Linked DNA regions of Caballeronia sp. LZ062. The protein of the gene in region 1 binds, or shares a complex with, the protein of each later gene. Links are inferred from orthologs where the notes say so. Each region holds a gene or a part of one and is shown on either strand. Other genes may lie near its edges.

Region 1 (7,680 bases):
AGATCCTGCCCACGCTGGAGGATCTCGCCACCGCCATGCGCCTTCTGCCGCGTTCCGCGACCGGCCAGACCATCTCGAACTATTTCTCGCTGCTCACCGGCCCGCGTGCGCCCGGCGAGACGGACGGGCCGGAACACATGTACTTCGTGCTCGTCGATGGCGGGCGAACCGGGCTGATCGGCGGCGACTTTCAGGAGATGCTGCGCTGCATCCGCTGCGGCGCGTGCATGAATCATTGCCCCGTCTATCAGAAGATCGGCGGACATGCGTACGGCTGGGTGTACCCAGGACCGATGGGATCGGTGCTCACGCCGGCGTATGTCGGTATCGACAAGGCGCTCGATCTGCCGCAGGCCGCGACGCTCTGCGGCGAATGCAACAGCGTCTGCCCAGTCGGGATTCCCATTTCCGACCTGCTTCGGAAGCTGCGAGAGAAGCAAATGGAGCGGCGCCTGCGGCCTTGGACGGAGCGGGCGGCGCTCGCCGCCTGGGGCTATCTGGCGATGCGGCCCGCAGCCTACGCGCTGTTGACCAAGCTGGCGGTGCGGGTGCTGGAGCGGGCGGGCGGCGATCGGAAAGCGATCTCGCGGCTACCGTTCGGCTCGGGATGGACCGCCACGCGCGATATGCCGGCGCCGGTTGGGCGCACGTTCCGGGAACTGTATAAGGCGCAGCAGTCGCACATCGGCTGATCGATCGCCTGCGAAACGAAAAAAGGCCGCGCCGGATCGCGTGATCCGGCGCGGCCTTTTCGATACAGCGTGATTCGAATGCGTGCGCGTTAACCGCCGGTGCGCCCGAGAAAGCCCCGTTGATCGCCCCCGTGACCGCCTTCGCCGTGGCCGCCCGCAGGCGCCGCCTGTGGCGGCCGCGGCCGCGCGCCGCCGACCGCTTGTGGCAGCGGTCCGCCGCCACCGCCGTGCGGCGGGCCGCCGGCCTGCGGATTTCCCCCTCCGCCATGCTGCGGCCGGCCACCGTCTCCGTCATGACCGGGCGGAGGTCCGCCGCGGCGGCCCTCGTTCCATCCGCGAGGAGGCGCGTGGCGCCAGCCGGGACCATCGTCCCAGTAACGCCCAGGACCGGGGTAGTATCCGCCGCCGCCGTAGTAGCCGCCCTGGATCACGACGCCCGGCTGCATCACCGGACCGCCATAGCCATAAGCGTCGTAACCAGGTTCGCCGTAGGGCGCGGGATAGCCGCCGTATGCGGGTCCATCGGGATAGGCTGCGCAGCCGCCGAGCAGCAACGCAGAGGAGAAAACGAGCAATCCAGCGACTTTCATGACAGTTGGGCGTTTCGTTGCAAGCATGTTTCATGAGACATCAGCTTGACGTCAATGTCCCCAAGAAGTTTGTAAGGTTTTATGACCGCCGTCACAATTTCAGTCGGCGTTTGAGTCAGGCCGGCGCCTTGCTTGTTGTTCTCTGCGCAACGGACTTTCGCTTGCAGGCGGCTTTTTAAGAGATGGCCGATTCCGTAACATCCCGAGTGTCGACAAGTGGGCGATCCGCTTGCTCCGGCGTCCAACGAAGGTAGTCCCATGAGAAACAAAATATCGACCTACTGGCCTCTCGCGGTCCTACTGCTGGCCGCGCTGACCTTCTGCATGCATGCGAAGGAGCGAGAATCCGCTGCCGTCCGTCATAAAGAGACGGGCGTCGCGAGCGTGAGCGCCGAATTGGCGCGTGCGATTTCCTATGGTCTCGTCGAATCGGACGAGGGCGCGCCTGTCGTGGGAACCGCGTCCCGCGCGCTGTAGTCGTCCGCAGCAGCAAACTTGCGCACAAGAAAAATGGCGTCTTTCAGCCGAAAGACGCCATTTTCATTTGCAGAGATGCGCGCGAGTACGTCTTACGCTTACTTCAGCACGCTCGCGACAGCATTTGCCACGACATCCAGATTGCGCGTGTTGAGCGCAGCCACGCAGATACGGCCCGTGCTCACCGCATAGATGCCGAACTCTTCACGCAGGCGGTCGACCTGAGCGGCGGTCAGGCCCGAGTAGGAGAACATGCCGCGCTGCTTGTCGACGAAAGAGAAATCACGGTCGACGCCCGCTGACTTCAGACGCTGCACGAGGCCATTGCGCATCGCGCGGATGCGGTCGCGCATTTCGCCGAGTTCCTGCTCCCACGTCGCGCGCAATTCGGGCGACGCCAGCACCGCTGCGACGATCGAGCCACCGTGCGTCGGCGGGTTCGAGTAATTCGTGCGGATCACGCGCTTGAGTTGCGACAGTACGCGCGCCGACTCTTCCTTGCTCGCCGTGATGATCGTCAATGCGCCGACGCGCTCGCCGTAGAGCGAAAACGACTTCGAGAACGACGACGACACGAACACGTTCAGATCGGCCGCGGCGAAAAGGCGCACGGCAGCGGCGTCGGCCTCGATGCTCTCGCCGAAACCCTGATAGGCGATGTCGAGGAACGGCACCAGGTTGCGCGATTTCACGACTTCGACGACCTGCGCCCATTGCGCATCCGTCAGGTCCACGCCGGTCGGGTTGTGACAGCACGCGTGCAGGACGACGACCGTGCCCGCCGCGTAGCCGTTCAGCGCGGCCAGCATGCCTTCGAAATTCACACCGTGCGTCGCGGCATCGTAGTACGGATAGTTGACGACCTCGAAGCCCGCGCCTTCGAACAGCGCGCGATGGTTTTCCCAGCTCGGATCGCTGATCGCGACGACCGCGTTCGGGTTCACGCGCTTCAGGAAGTCCGCGCCGATCTTGAGCGCGCCCGTGCCGCCGAGCGCCTGCGCCGTGACGACGCGGCCGGCGGCCACGAGCGGCGATTCCTTGCCGAGCAGGAGCGACTGCACGGCGGCGTCATAGGCGGCGATGCCGTCGATCGGCAGATAACCACGCGGCAGCGCAGCCTCAACGCGAGCTTTTTCCGCTTCGCGCACGGCGCGCAGCAGCGGAATCTTGCCTTCTTCATTCGTGTAGACGCCGACGCCGAGATTGACCTTGGTCGGGCGCGGATCGGCGTTGAAGGCTTCGTTGAGGCCCAGAATCGGGTCGCGGGGGGCGAGTTCGACGGCAGAGAATAGGGACATGATCTATCGGCAGTGTTGAAAGGACAGGCTGCGGCAAAAGCGGACGGCTAACGTGCGGAGCTTGGTCGCGCCCCGGTGACGAAAAGCGGCGCGGCGCGCGGGCTTCGATGGCGCGGCGTGGATTGAAACCCTCGCGTGGCGTTCGGCCCAGTCGCACATTGTATCGAATCCGTCGCATTTTTTCGGCGTGCGATCACACGCCATTGCTTGCACGCGCGTGCTTTTTACCGGTTCGCCTGAGAGGGACGGCGACTGCGCCGCAAATGGCGCTTGAGATAGGCCGCGCGAACCCAATGTGTTTTTCCATGCGCGTCATCCCGACGCCCGATTCCGCACCCGTCCGGGCGCAGCGCCGGTTTTCCGGCAGCCGCTAGAATAAGTGTTTGTCCCGGCGAAGACTCCGTTTCCCATGTCCGATACCCTCATCGAAGCGCCCGACGCACTGGACGAGTCGAAGTTCGTCACCTTCGACGGCTCGCCGTTTCAGCTCTATCAACCGTATCCGCCCGCAGGCGACCAGCCGGGCGCGATCGCGACGCTCGTCGAAGGCGTCGAGGACGGTTTGTCGTTCCAGACGCTGCTCGGCGTCACGGGCTCCGGCAAGACGTTCACGATGGCCAACGTCATCGCGCGGCTCGGCCGGCCGGCCATCGTCTTTGCGCCGAACAAGACGCTCGCCGCGCAGCTTTACGCCGAATTCCGCGAGTTCTTTCCGCGTAACGCGGTCGAGTACTTCGTCTCGTACTACGACTACTACCAGCCGGAAGCGTACGTGCCGCAGCGCGATCTGTTCATCGAGAAGGATTCGTCGATCAACGAGCACATCGAGCAGATGCGGCTTTCGGCCACGAAGAGCCTCTTGGAGCGGCGCGACGTGGTGATCGTGGCGACCGTGTCGGCGATCTACGGTATCGGCAATCCGTCGGAGTATCACAAGATGATTCTGACGCTGCGCACGGGCGACAAGCTCGGCCAGCGCGACATCATCGCGCGGCTGATCGCGATGCAGTACAACCGTAACGAAGCGGACTTCCAGCGCGGCACGTTCCGCGTGCGCGGCGACACCATCGACATCTTTCCGGCGGAACATGCCGAGATGGCGGTGCGCGTCGAGCTTTTCGACGACGAGATCGAGGCGATGCAACTCTTCGATCCGCTCACCGGACGCGTGCGCAATAAGATTCCGCGCTTCACCGTGTATCCGTCGTCGCATTACGTGACGCCGCGCGACACCGTCATGCGCGCCATCGAGACGATCAAGGGAGAACTGCGCGACCGCCTCGAGTTCTTTCATAGTGAGGGCAAGCTGGTCGAGGCGCAGCGCCTGGAGCAGCGCACGCGTTTCGACCTGGAAATGCTGCAGGAACTCGGCTTCTGCAAGGGCATCGAGAACTACTCGCGGCACTTTTCGGGCGCGGCGCCCGGCGAGCCGCCGCCGACGCTCGTCGATTACTTGCCGCCCGACGCGCTGATGCTGCTCGACGAATCGCACGTGCTGATCGGCCAGTTGAACGGCATGTACAACGGCGACCGCGCGCGCAAGGAAAATCTCGTCGATTACGGCTTTCGCATGCCGTCGGCGCTCGACAACCGGCCGCTCAAGTTCAACGAGTTCGAGCGCAAGATGCGTCAGGCGATCTTCGTGTCCGCGACGCCCGCCGATTACGAGCAAAAGAAAGCAGGGCAGGTCGCCGAACAGCTCGTGCGCCCGACCGGTCTCGTCGATCCGGAAATCGAAGTGCGTCCCGCGCGCTCGCAGGTGGACGACGTGCTCTCGGAAATCAACGCGCGCGTGGCCGCACAGGAGCGCGTGCTCGTCACCGTGCTGACCAAGCGCATGGCAGAGCAGCTCACCGAATTCCTCTCGGATCACGGCGTGAAGGTGCGCTATTTGCACAGCGATATCGATACGGTCGAGCGCGTCGAAATCATCCGCGACTTGCGCCTCGGCACGTTCGACGTGCTCGTCGGCATCAACTTGCTGCGCGAAGGCCTGGATATCCCGGAAGTGTCACTCGTCGCGATTCTCGACGCCGACAAGGAAGGTTTCCTGCGGGCCGAGCGTTCGCTGATCCAGACCATCGGCCGGGCGGCGCGCAATGTGAACGGCAAGGCGATTCTTTATGCCGACAACATGACCGATTCGATGAAGCGCGCCATCGACGAAACCGAGCGGCGGCGCGCGAAGCAGATCGCGCATAACCAGGCGATGGGCATCACGCCGCGCGGCGTGGAAAAGCGCATCAAGGACATCATCGACGGCGTCTACAGCGCCGACGAAGCGCGCGCCGAGCTGAAGGAAGCGCAGGCGCGCGCCAAGTTCGAGGACATGAGCGAGAAGCAGATCGCGAAGGAAATCAAGCGCCTCGAAAAGCAGATGATGGACCACGCCAAGAATCTCGAATTCGAAAAGGCGGCGCAGACCCGCGACCAATTGGCGCTCCTTCGCCAGCGCGTGTTCGGCGCGAGCGTAAGCGATCAGGTGAGCGGAATCGGCGGCAAGTGACCGTGCGGAAGGCGGCGGACGGGAAAGTCGCCGCCGTTCATCACCGTCCGTGAAAGCCGCCCGACAGCCGAAAACCCTTACCAGCGTTAGTCCCATTCACTCCGTCAAATTGTTCGCCGCATCAAACGATGCTAAACTGACAAACATTGAGAATGGTTCGCATTAACGTTACGCCGTGACCCAGCGGGTTCACGGAAAACGCCGATGCGACTGTCTCGTGGCATGGCAGCGCGAAGCAACGCCGCACGCGCCGACCGATAACAAGAAGGAGTGTGTTTGATGGTTTCAACGTTGATGCGCGGCCTCGTCGCCGCCGCTGGTCTCACGGCGATGATGGCGGCCTCGGCTGCCGAATATCCGATCGGCAAACAGCATATCGAAGGCGGCATGGAAACGGGGGCCGTCTACCTTCAGCCGATCACGATGGCGCCTGAAGGCATGATGCGCAAGGCGTCGGATTCGGACATCCACCTGGAAGCGGATATTCACGCGGTCAAGAACAATCCGACCGGTTTCGCCGAAGGCGACTGGATGCCTTACCTCAACGTCACGTACGAGTTGAGCAAGGTCGGCACGACGCAGACTATCAAGGGCGATCTGATGCCGATGGTGGCCAGCGACGGCCCGCACTACGGCGACAACGTCAAGCTCTTCGGCCCGGGCAAGTATCACCTGAAGCTGCATGTCTCGCCGCCGTCGGAAATGGGCCACATGGCGTTCGGCCGTCACACGGACAAGGAAACGGGCGTCGGTGCGTGGTTCAAGCCGTTCACCATCGAGTACGACTTCCCGTTCGCGGGCATCGGCAAGAAGGGCGGCTACTAAGCAGGTCGCTTGATTTGCGCGCCCGGAGTTTCATCGGCTGGCGGGCGCGTGCATCTTCGGAAAGGACGAATGAAATCGAAAATTCAGGTGCTTGCGCTCATGGTGTCCGCGATGTTTGTCGCTACGGCGAGCGCAGCCGATCTGCCGACGTTCAAGCTCGAAATGAACGACGGCAAGCTGAATCCGGCGCGCATCGAAGTGCCGGCGGGGCAGCGCATCAAGATCGAAGTGCATAACGTTGGCAAGGGCGCGGCGGAATTCGAAAGCGTGCAGTTGCGCAAGGAGAAGGTGCTCGCGCCGGGCGCCGATTCGTTCGTGGTGATCGCGCCGCTCGATCCGGGCGAGTACAAGTTCTTCGACGATTTTCACCAGACGGCGCAGGGCGTGATCGTCGCAAAGTGATGTTTGAGCCGCGCGGCGCGTTCACGGGCGAAGCGCGGCCGATACAGCAGAACGGGCAGGGAGTTCGATAATGGGGCAGGTACTTTTCATCGTTTGGCGGGAAAGCGTCGAGGCGCTTCTGGTCGTCGGCATTCTGCATGCGTGGCTCAAGAACGGCGATCATCAGGCGCGTCGCGGCCTGCCTTATCTGTGGTTCGGCGTGGCGGCGGGCTTGCTCGCGGCCGTCGGCCTCGGCGCCGCCCTCATCGGCTTCACCGAAGTCCTGTCCGGCAATGCACAGGATTACTTCCAGACGGCGATGGTGCTCGTCGCGTGCCTGCTGATCGTGCAGATGGTGCTGTGGATGAAGCGCCACGGCCGCACGCTCAAGCGCGACATGGAGACTTCGCTCAAAAAGACCACGCAGGACGGCCATTGGTGGGGCATCGCGCTGCTGGTCGCGCTCGCGATTGCGCGTGAAGGCAGCGAAACGGCCGTCTTCCTGTATGGCGTCGGCTTCGGGCAGTCCGGGCACGTCGCGGCTTCGCAGTACGCGGCGATCATCATCGGCTTCGGGCTCGCGCTCCTGACCTTTTACGTGCTCCAGCTCGGCGGCAAGGTGTTCTCGTGGCGCGCGTTCTTCCGCGTGACCGAAATCATGCTGCTGTTTCTCGCGGCGGGACTTTTCGAGACGGGCGTCGACAAGCTAATCGACATGGAAGTGCTGCCCGTCATCGTGAATCAGGTGTGGAGCACGTCCGCGATCCTCGACGACTCCAGCACCTTCGGCTCGCTCGTCGCGACGCTGACGGGGTATCGCGCGCATCCGGCGGGGATGAATCTCGTCGCCTATGCGGTGTACTGGATCGTGATCTATCTCTTGTTGCGCCGTTCGAATAGCCAGATGGCGC
Region 2 (7,710 bases), 780 kb from region 1 along the record:
GCTGGCCTTGGTCGCGGGGAGGAACCGCGTACCGAGACCCGCAACGGGAAAAACCGCTTTGGTAACTTTTAGCATGTGATGACCCTGATCCTCTTAATCATTTAGAACTTCGAGCGAAGCGACTGACAGGGTGTAAAAACTAACCCTAATCAGACCGGCAGTCGCAATAATTGCGCCTGAAGCTTTTCGATAGTGGTTTTGTATTCTGCCAGCCTTTTGCGCTCCTGTTCAACGACAGCGGCCGGCGCTTTTGCAACAAAGCTTTCATTACCGAGCTTGGCGTTACATTTGACGATCTCGCCGTTCAGACGTTCGACTTCTTTCGTCAAACGCTCGCGCTCCGCCGCCACGTCGATCTCCACTTTCAGCACCAGCTTGTGTCCGCCGACGATCGCCACCGGCGCGCCTTGCGCTTCCTTGTCGAGCGCCGCTTCGTCGTCGATGATCTTCACTTCCGCGAGGCGCGCGAGCGCCGCGACGTACGGTGCGAACGACGCAAGACGCGCGGCGTCGCCGTGTGCGAGCAAAGGCACCTTCACCGCGGGCGACAGGTTCATTTCGCCACGCAGATTACGACATGCATCGATGACTGCCTTCAGTTCGGCGGCCCACTGTTCAGCGGATTCATCCAGCTTTTTCGTCTCGGCGCGCGGATACGGCTGCGTCATAATCGACGCTTCGCCTTCCTGCGCGCCGGCCGGATAAGCATCCGTCAACGGGGCGACTTTCTGCCACAACGCTTCGGTAATGAACGGAATGATGGGGTGCGCGAGACGCAGCACCGTTTCCAGCACGCGCAACAGCGTGCGGCGCGTGGCGCGCTGCTGCTCGGGCGTGCCGTTCTGAATCTGCACCTTCGCGAGTTCGAGGTACCAGTCGCAGTACTCGTCCCACACGAACTTGTAAATGGCGCTTGCGACATTGTCGAAGCGATAGTCCGCGAAACCTTTCTCGACTTCCGCTTCCACGCGCTGAAGCAGCGACACGATCCAGCGGTCCGCCTGCGAGAAATCGGTGTAGCCGCCGGGTCCGCAGTCGCCGGGCTTGCAACCGGCCACGTTCGCAAAACCGCAATCGTGACCTTCGCAATTCATCAAAACGAAACGCGTGGCGTTCCAGAGCTTGTTGCAGAAATTCCGATACCCCTCGCAGCGTGCCAGATCAAAATTCACATTGCGACCGAGCGTGGCCATCGACGCCATCGTGAAGCGCAGCGCATCCGTGCCGAACGCCGGAATGCCCTCTGGGAATTCCTTGCGCGTCTTTTTCTCGATCTGCGCGGCCTGCTTCGGATTCATGAGACCGCTCGTGCGCTTGGCGACGAGCGTTTCGAGGTCGATGCCGTCCACGATGTCGATCGGATCGAGCGTATTGCCCTTGCTCTTCGACATCTTCTGGCCTTCCGCGTCGCGCACGAGGCCGTGCACATAAACGGTATCGAAGGGCACCTTGCCGGTGAAATGCGTGGTCATCATCACCATCCGGGCGACCCAGAAGAAGATGATGTCGAAGCCCGTCACGAGCACCGACGAAGGCAGAAACGCCTTCAGTTCCTTCGTCTCGTTCGGCCAGCCGAGCGACGAGAAGGGCACGAGCGCGGAAGAGAACCACGTGTCGAGCACGTCTTCGTCGCGCTTGAGTGAGCCGGTGTAGCTCTCGCGCTCGGCGTCGGCGCGGGCTTCTTCTTCGGTCTTCGCGACGAAGATTTCGCCGTTTTCGCCGTACCACGCGGGAATCTGATGCCCCCACCACAATTGACGCGAGATGCACCAGTCCTGAATGTTTTCGAGCCACTGGTAGTAGGTCGTGCTCCAGTTCTCCGGCACGAACTTGATCTTGCCGCTGCGCACGACATCGAGCGACGTTTCCGTGATCGACTGGCCCGGATTGAACGTGCCTTCGGGCGCGGGCTTCGTCATCGCGACGAACCATTGGTCGGTGAGCATCGGCTCGATGACGACGCCCGTCCGGTCGCCGCGCGGCACCATTAGCTTGTGCGGCTTGACGGAGTCGAGCAGACGTTGCGCTTCGAGATCGGCGACGACCTGCTTGCGCGCCTCGAACCGGTCCATGCCGCGATACTTCTCGGGCGCGTTGTCGTTGATCTTTGCGTCGAGCGTGAGGATCTCGATTTGCGGCAGCTTGTGACGCTGGCCGACCGCGTAGTCGTTGAAGTCGTGCGCGGGCGTGACTTTCACGACGCCCGTGCCGAACTCGCGGTCCACGTAGTCGTCCGCGATCACGGGAATCTCGCGATCGCACAGCGGCAGCACGACCGTCTTGCCGATCAGATGCGCATAGCGCTCGTCCTCCGGATGCACCATCACGGCGACGTCGCCGAGCATGGTTTCGGGGCGCGTCGTCGCGACCGTCAGATGCCCCGAGCCGTCCGGCAGCGGGTACTTGATGTGCCAGAGGCTCCCGTTCTCTTCCTCGCTCACGACTTCGAGATCGGACACGGCGGTGCCCAGCACCGGGTCCCAGTTCACGAGCCGCTTGCCGCGATAGATGAGCCCTTGTTTGTAGAGCGTGACGAAGACGTCGCGCACGGCGGCGGACATCTTGTCGTCCATCGTGAAGTATTCGCGCGACCAGTCGATCGACGCGCCGAGCCTGCGCACCTGCCGCGTGATGGTCGAGCCGGATTCCTGCTTCCACGCCCACACGCGCTTCAGAAACTCTTCGCGGCCCAGATCGTGGCGCGAGATGCCTTGCGCATCAAGCTGTCTTTCCACGACGATCTGCGTCGCGATGCCCGCGTGGTCCGTGCCCGGCACCCACAGCGTGTTTTCGCCGAGCATGCGGTGATAGCGCGTGAGGCCATCCATGATGGTCTGGTTGAACGCGTGCCCCATGTGCAGCGTGCCGGTGACGTTCGGCGGCGGCAGTTGAATCGAGAAATTCTTCGCACCTTCCTTGAAAGTGGGCGCGGAATAGCCGCGTTTCTCCCATTCCGGGCCCCACTGGGACTCGATGTTCTGGGGCTCGAAACTCTTCGCAAGCGTGCTGTCGCTCATCGTGAAATCTGCCGAAAAATGCGTGAAAAGATGCGGGGTAATCACCGATTATAAGGTTTGAGGCGCGCAATCGGACGAATCCGGGCGCGGCCGGTCCGCGGTCGCGAATGGCTCGCCCGGCGACGCCATCGGCGCGGTCTTATAATGGTCGGCTCGCCGGCGACTCCTTGCCGGCTTCTTCGGTGCGCTTGCCGCCGCTCACTTTCCCATGCCCGATTTACTCGCCAATCTCAATCCCGAACAGCTCGCCGCCGTGACGCTGCCGAACGAGCCCGCGCTGATCCTCGCGGGCGCGGGCAGCGGCAAGACGCGCGTGCTCATCACCCGCATCGCGTGGCTGATCCAGCAGGGTTACGCATCGCCGCAGACCATCCTAGCCGTCACGTTCACGAACAAGGCGGCCCGCGAGATGCTGTCGCGTCTGTCGGCGCTTTTGCCCATCGACACGCGCGGCATGTGGATCGGCACGTTCCACGGCCTCTGCAACCGCATGTTGCGCGCGCATTACCGCGACGCGGGCCTGCCGCAGTCGTTCCAGATTCTCGATACGGCGGACCAGCTTTCCGCGATCAAGCGGCTCATGAAGGGCCTGAACGTCGACGACGAGAAGTATCCGGCGAAGAACCTCCAGTACTTCATCAACAACGCGAAGGAACAGGGGCTGCGTCCGAAAGACGTCGATGCGACCGACAACTTCAACCGCAAGTTCGTCGAGCTGTACGAGGCTTACGACCAGCAATGCCAGCGCGAAGGCGTCGTCGATTTTCCGGAACTGCTGCTGCGCTGCTACGAGTTGCTCGCGCACAATCCGCCGCTGCGCGCGCATTATCAGGCGCGCTTTCGCAATATCCTCGTCGACGAGTTTCAGGACACCAACAAGCTGCAATACGCGTGGCTGAAGCAGCTCGCGGGTGAGCACAACGCGATCTTCGCCGTGGGCGACGACGATCAATCCATCTACGCGTTTCGCGGCGCGAACGTCGGCAACATGCACGATTTCGAGCGCGAATTCCGCGTGCGCAATCTCATCAAGCTGGAGCAGAACTACCGCTCGCACGGCCATATTCTCGATACCGCGAATTACCTGATCGCGAACAACGCGCGGCGGCTCGGCAAGAATCTGCGCACGGACGCGGGACACGGCGAGCCGGTGCGCGTCTACGAAGCCGCGACCGATTCGCAGGAAGCGGGCTGGATCGTCGAAGAAATCAAGGCGCTCATCAACACCGGCCTCGCGCGTGGCGAGATCGCGGTGCTGTATCGAAGCAACGCGCAGTCGCGCACCATCGAACATACGCTCGTGAACGCGGGCATTGCGTATCGCGTGTATGGCGGCCTGCGGTTTTTCGAGCGTCAGGAAATCAAGCACGCGCTCGCGTATCTGCGCCTGATCGACAATCCGAACGACGATACCGCGTTTGCCCGCGTGGTCAATTTCCCGACGCGCGGCATCGGTGCGCGTTCCATCGAGCAACTGGCCGACGCCGCGCGTCTCTACAACTGTTCGATGGCCGCCGCCGTGCCTTACGTGACCGGCAAGGCAGGGTCGAGCCTCGGCGCGTTCGCGACGCTCATCGCCAAAATGCGCGCTGAAACGCAGCAGATGAGCCTGCCGGAAACGGTCGAATACGTCGTGCGCGCAAGCGGCCTTGCCGCGTTCTACGAAACCGAGCGGGAAGGGCAAGACCGGCTGGAGAACTTGCAGGAGCTGGTCAACGCCGCGGCGGCGTTCGTGAGCGAAGAAGGCTACGGGCTGGATACGCCCGCGCGCTCCATTCCGCTGCGCCCCGGCGCGACCGCCGCGCAGGAGATCAGGGCGGTCAGCGAGGACGGCGAGATTGAAGTGCTGGATGCGCCCGGTATCGCCGATCCCGCCCAGAATCCCGACACCATGACGCCGCTCGCGGGCTTCCTGTCGCATGCATCCCTCGAAGCGGGCGACAATCAGGCGCAAGCCGGACAGGACGCCGTGCAGTTGATGACCGTCCACGCTGCGAAGGGGCTGGAGTTCACGGCGGTGTTCATCACCGGGCTGGAAGAGGGGCTCTTTCCGCACGAGAACAGCGCGCAGGAGTCCGACGGTCTGGAAGAAGAGCGGCGGCTCGCGTATGTCGCGATCACGCGGGCGAAGGAGCGGTTGTATCTGTCGTTTGCGCAGAGCCGGATGCTGCACGGCCAGACGCGCTACAACATCCGCTCGCGGTTCTTCGACGAACTGCCGGAAGGCTCGCTCAAGTGGCTCACGCCGAAAGTGGAGGCGGGCGCGCGTTGGGGCGGACGCGCCGACAACGCCGGCTGGGGCCGCGACTGGTTCGCGCGGCCGGGACAGGAACGCGGCGCGCAATCGACGGCGAGCGCGGCGCTGCCTTCGTTCGCGAACGAACAGCGCGCAGCCGATACCGGCTTCAAGGTCGGACAGGCCGTGTTTCACACGAAGTTCGGCGAAGGCACCGTGACCGCGCTCGAAGGCTCCGGCGGCGATGCGCGCGCGCAAGTGCGCTTCAAGCGGCACGGCGAAAAGTGGCTCGCGCTGGCCGTGGCGAAGCTGCAGGCGGTGGAATGAAGCGGCTCGCCATCATGGCGGCGCTGCCGCAGGAACTGGGCGACCTGATCGCACACATGCGCGCCGCGGGCGACGTGCGCACGGTCACGCTCGGCAAGCGCGAATACCACGTCGGCGAGGCGCATGGCGTGCCGGTCGTCGTGACGCTCGCGCGTATCGGCAAGGTCGCGGCGGCGGCCACGGCGAGCGCGCTCATCCACGTGTTCGGCGTCGAGGCGATTCTCTTCACCGGCGTCGCGGGCGGCGTGCGCGCGGACGTGCGCGTGGGCGATATCGTCGTCGCGAACGCGCTGCTCCAGCACGATCTGGACGCGTCGCCGTTTTTCCCGCGCTACGAAGTGCCGCTGCTCGACCGCACGCATCTCGACGCCGACACCGCGCTCTCGGATGCGCTCGCCGCTGCGGCGCTCGCGTTCATCGAGGCCGAGGGCGACGCGCTCGCCGACCGCTTCGCCGTCATGCGGCCGCGTGTGCATCGCGGGCTCGTGGTGAGCGGAGACAAGTTCATCGCGAGTCACGAGGGCGTGACCGCGCTGCGCGCCGCTTTGCCGGACGCGCTCGCGGTCGAGATGGAGGGCGCGGCGCTCGCGCAGGTTTGCTACGAGCACGGCGTGCCGTGCGCGGTCGTGCGCACGATTTCCGATACCGCCGATGCCGCCGCGCCCGCGTCCTTCGCCGAATTCCTGACGGCGATTGCGGGGACGTATTCGTCGGGCGTGTTGTCGCGGTACTTGATGCGAGCCGGCTGAAGTCAAGTGCGCGGCGGCCGGAAAAGCGGTCAACGGATCGGCCGCTGAAGCCGGCCAAGATCGGGCGCCGCGCGTTAGTCGTCGCACCTGCGCTGGGCACGTCGTCTCGGGACTTGTGGGCGGCAAGCCGCGCTTATTTCTTGACACGCATCGGCTAGTGAGTCGGTCACTCGTCTGTGTTCCGTGACGTAGCCGCCCCTTGGCTGCGCATGTCGCGTCCCGGAGTTCATGCGACGCCGAACTGCGCCTGCGCCTGACGCGCATCGGCACTAAGTCGGCAAAAGTCTGTGCTTCGTGACGTAGCCGCATCTGGGCTGCGCGCGTCGCGTCCCGGAGTCCGTGCTAGCCGAGCTGCGCCGTGCGCCTGACACGCATCGGCCGCTGAGTCGGCCACTAGGTCAGCTACCCGTCTGTGCTCCGTGACGTAGCCGCATCTGGGCTGGGCAAGTCGCGTCCCGGAGTTCCTCGACACGCATCGCCACTGAGTCAGCCACCGTCGCGCGTGTCCGGACCCGATGTCACACGCCGCAAATCCCGCTTGTTATTGAGAATGATTCTCAATACAATCCCAGTCATGCATCGTGAACGCACGACTGGAGGCCCGACGTGACCAACGATCCGAATGCCAACCGCGTGACAGGCGAACCGCGAGATGCCCACGCGCGCTGCGCTATCGCCGCGAACGCCGCGAAAGTCCTCGAAACCACGCGCCGCGCTTGGAGCGACGCGCCCGCCGCGCCGTCCCAGGCTAGCGCCGAACGGCGGCCACCGCGCGCCGCACAACAGAAGCGCGTCGTGCCGCGCCGATCCCGCTGGGCGAGTGTCGTCGCCGCGTTCAACGAATGGAGCCCGAAACCGCTGTGAACGCCGACGACCTTACTTTCAACGCCCTCGACAATCGAATGCTCGACGCGAGCCGCTTCCCGCTCGTGCGCGTGCGTCGCCACGCAATGCAGCCGGGCTACGCGTTCGCGTGGTCCGCGCAGATGCGCCGTCTACTCGCGCTCGCGACGCCGTTCGTCATCGTCGCCGAGCACAGCGACGACGAAACGCCCGACGACTTCGCTCTGCGCGCCGCGTGGCTGCGCACGCATCGCGTGGCGCTCGCCGCATACTGCCGCGGATTCGTCGTGATCGAACCGCGCATCGAGGCGCGGGCGACGACGCGCGAAACGCTGCGCACACTCACGCAAGACAGCGGCGTGCGAACGGTCGTCGTATCGAGCATCCGCGTGGCAGGCGAACTCGCGCCCGTGCTGCTGAAACACGGCGCGGCACAGGCGAGCGCGCCGCCATCTCGCAGATCGAGCAGCCGCGCGGTTTGAGCGCGCCGGACTGCGCATGATCAGGGCGCGCCCTCTCTAGGCAGGCATTCGCCGGC

Evidence for each region.
Region 2: the proteins of uvrB (region 1) and P9239_RS09315 are in contact, whole or in part, in a crystal structure (PDB 7EGT), measured with the Thermus thermophilus proteins. The link is inferred for Caballeronia sp. LZ062 from one-to-one orthologs. Residues at the interface, in WP_096411307.1 of Thermus thermophilus: Glu23, Leu25, Arg26, Asp27, Gly28, Glu29, Arg30, Phe31, Arg55, Glu326, Asp327, Phe328, Glu379, Ser382, Gln383, His398, Gly400, Arg401; in WP_096412145.1 of Thermus thermophilus: His654, Arg656, Phe657, Gln666, Asp668, Glu669, Lys680, Arg681, Leu682, Ser683, Lys685, Tyr686, Ala687.

What each region holds. Positions count from the first base shown.
Region 1 is NZ_JARTWB010000002.1:1,477,995-1,485,674, reverse strand. What follows is about bases 3,022-6,014. They hold uvrB (excinuclease ABC subunit UvrB), read left to right. Parts: upstream 3,022-3,466; coding sequence 3,467-5,563; downstream 5,564-6,014. Other genes in these bases: P9239_RS13085 (iron transporter), read left to right, coding at 5,843-6,014; P9239_RS13095 (amino acid aminotransferase), read right to left, coding at 3,022-3,057. Also shown: P9239_RS13110 (lactate utilization protein B), read left to right, coding at 1-692; P9239_RS13105 (hypothetical protein), read right to left, coding at 782-1,282; P9239_RS13100 (hypothetical protein), read left to right, coding at 1,541-1,759; more of P9239_RS13095, read right to left, coding at 1,858-3,021; more of P9239_RS13085, read left to right, coding at 6,015-6,388; P9239_RS13080 (cupredoxin domain-containing protein), read left to right, coding at 6,458-6,790; P9239_RS13075 (FTR1 family protein), read left to right, coding at 6,861-7,680. UniProt on the Escherichia coli protein: The UvrABC repair system catalyzes the recognition and processing of DNA lesions. A damage recognition complex composed of 2 UvrA and 2 UvrB subunits scans DNA for abnormalities.
Region 2 is NZ_JARTWB010000002.1:693,183-700,892, forward strand. Bases 2,880-5,902 are described here. They hold P9239_RS09315 (UvrD-helicase domain-containing protein), read left to right. Parts: upstream 2,880-3,225; coding sequence 3,226-5,580; downstream 5,581-5,902. Other genes in these bases: P9239_RS09310 (valine--tRNA ligase), read right to left, coding at 2,880-3,017; P9239_RS09320 (5'-methylthioadenosine/adenosylhomocysteine nucleosidase), read left to right, coding at 5,577-5,902. In the rest of the region: UTP--glucose-1-phosphate uridylyltransferase GalU, read right to left, coding at 1-75; more of P9239_RS09310, read right to left, coding at 150-2,879; more of P9239_RS09320, read left to right, coding at 5,903-6,329; P9239_RS09325 (hypothetical protein), read left to right, coding at 6,936-7,193; P9239_RS09330 (hypothetical protein), read left to right, coding at 7,190-7,654. UniProt on the Escherichia coli protein: A helicase with DNA-dependent ATPase activity. Unwinds DNA duplexes with 3'-5' polarity. Translocates on single-stranded DNA with 3'-5' polarity. Initiates unwinding more efficiently from a nicked substrate than double-stranded DNA.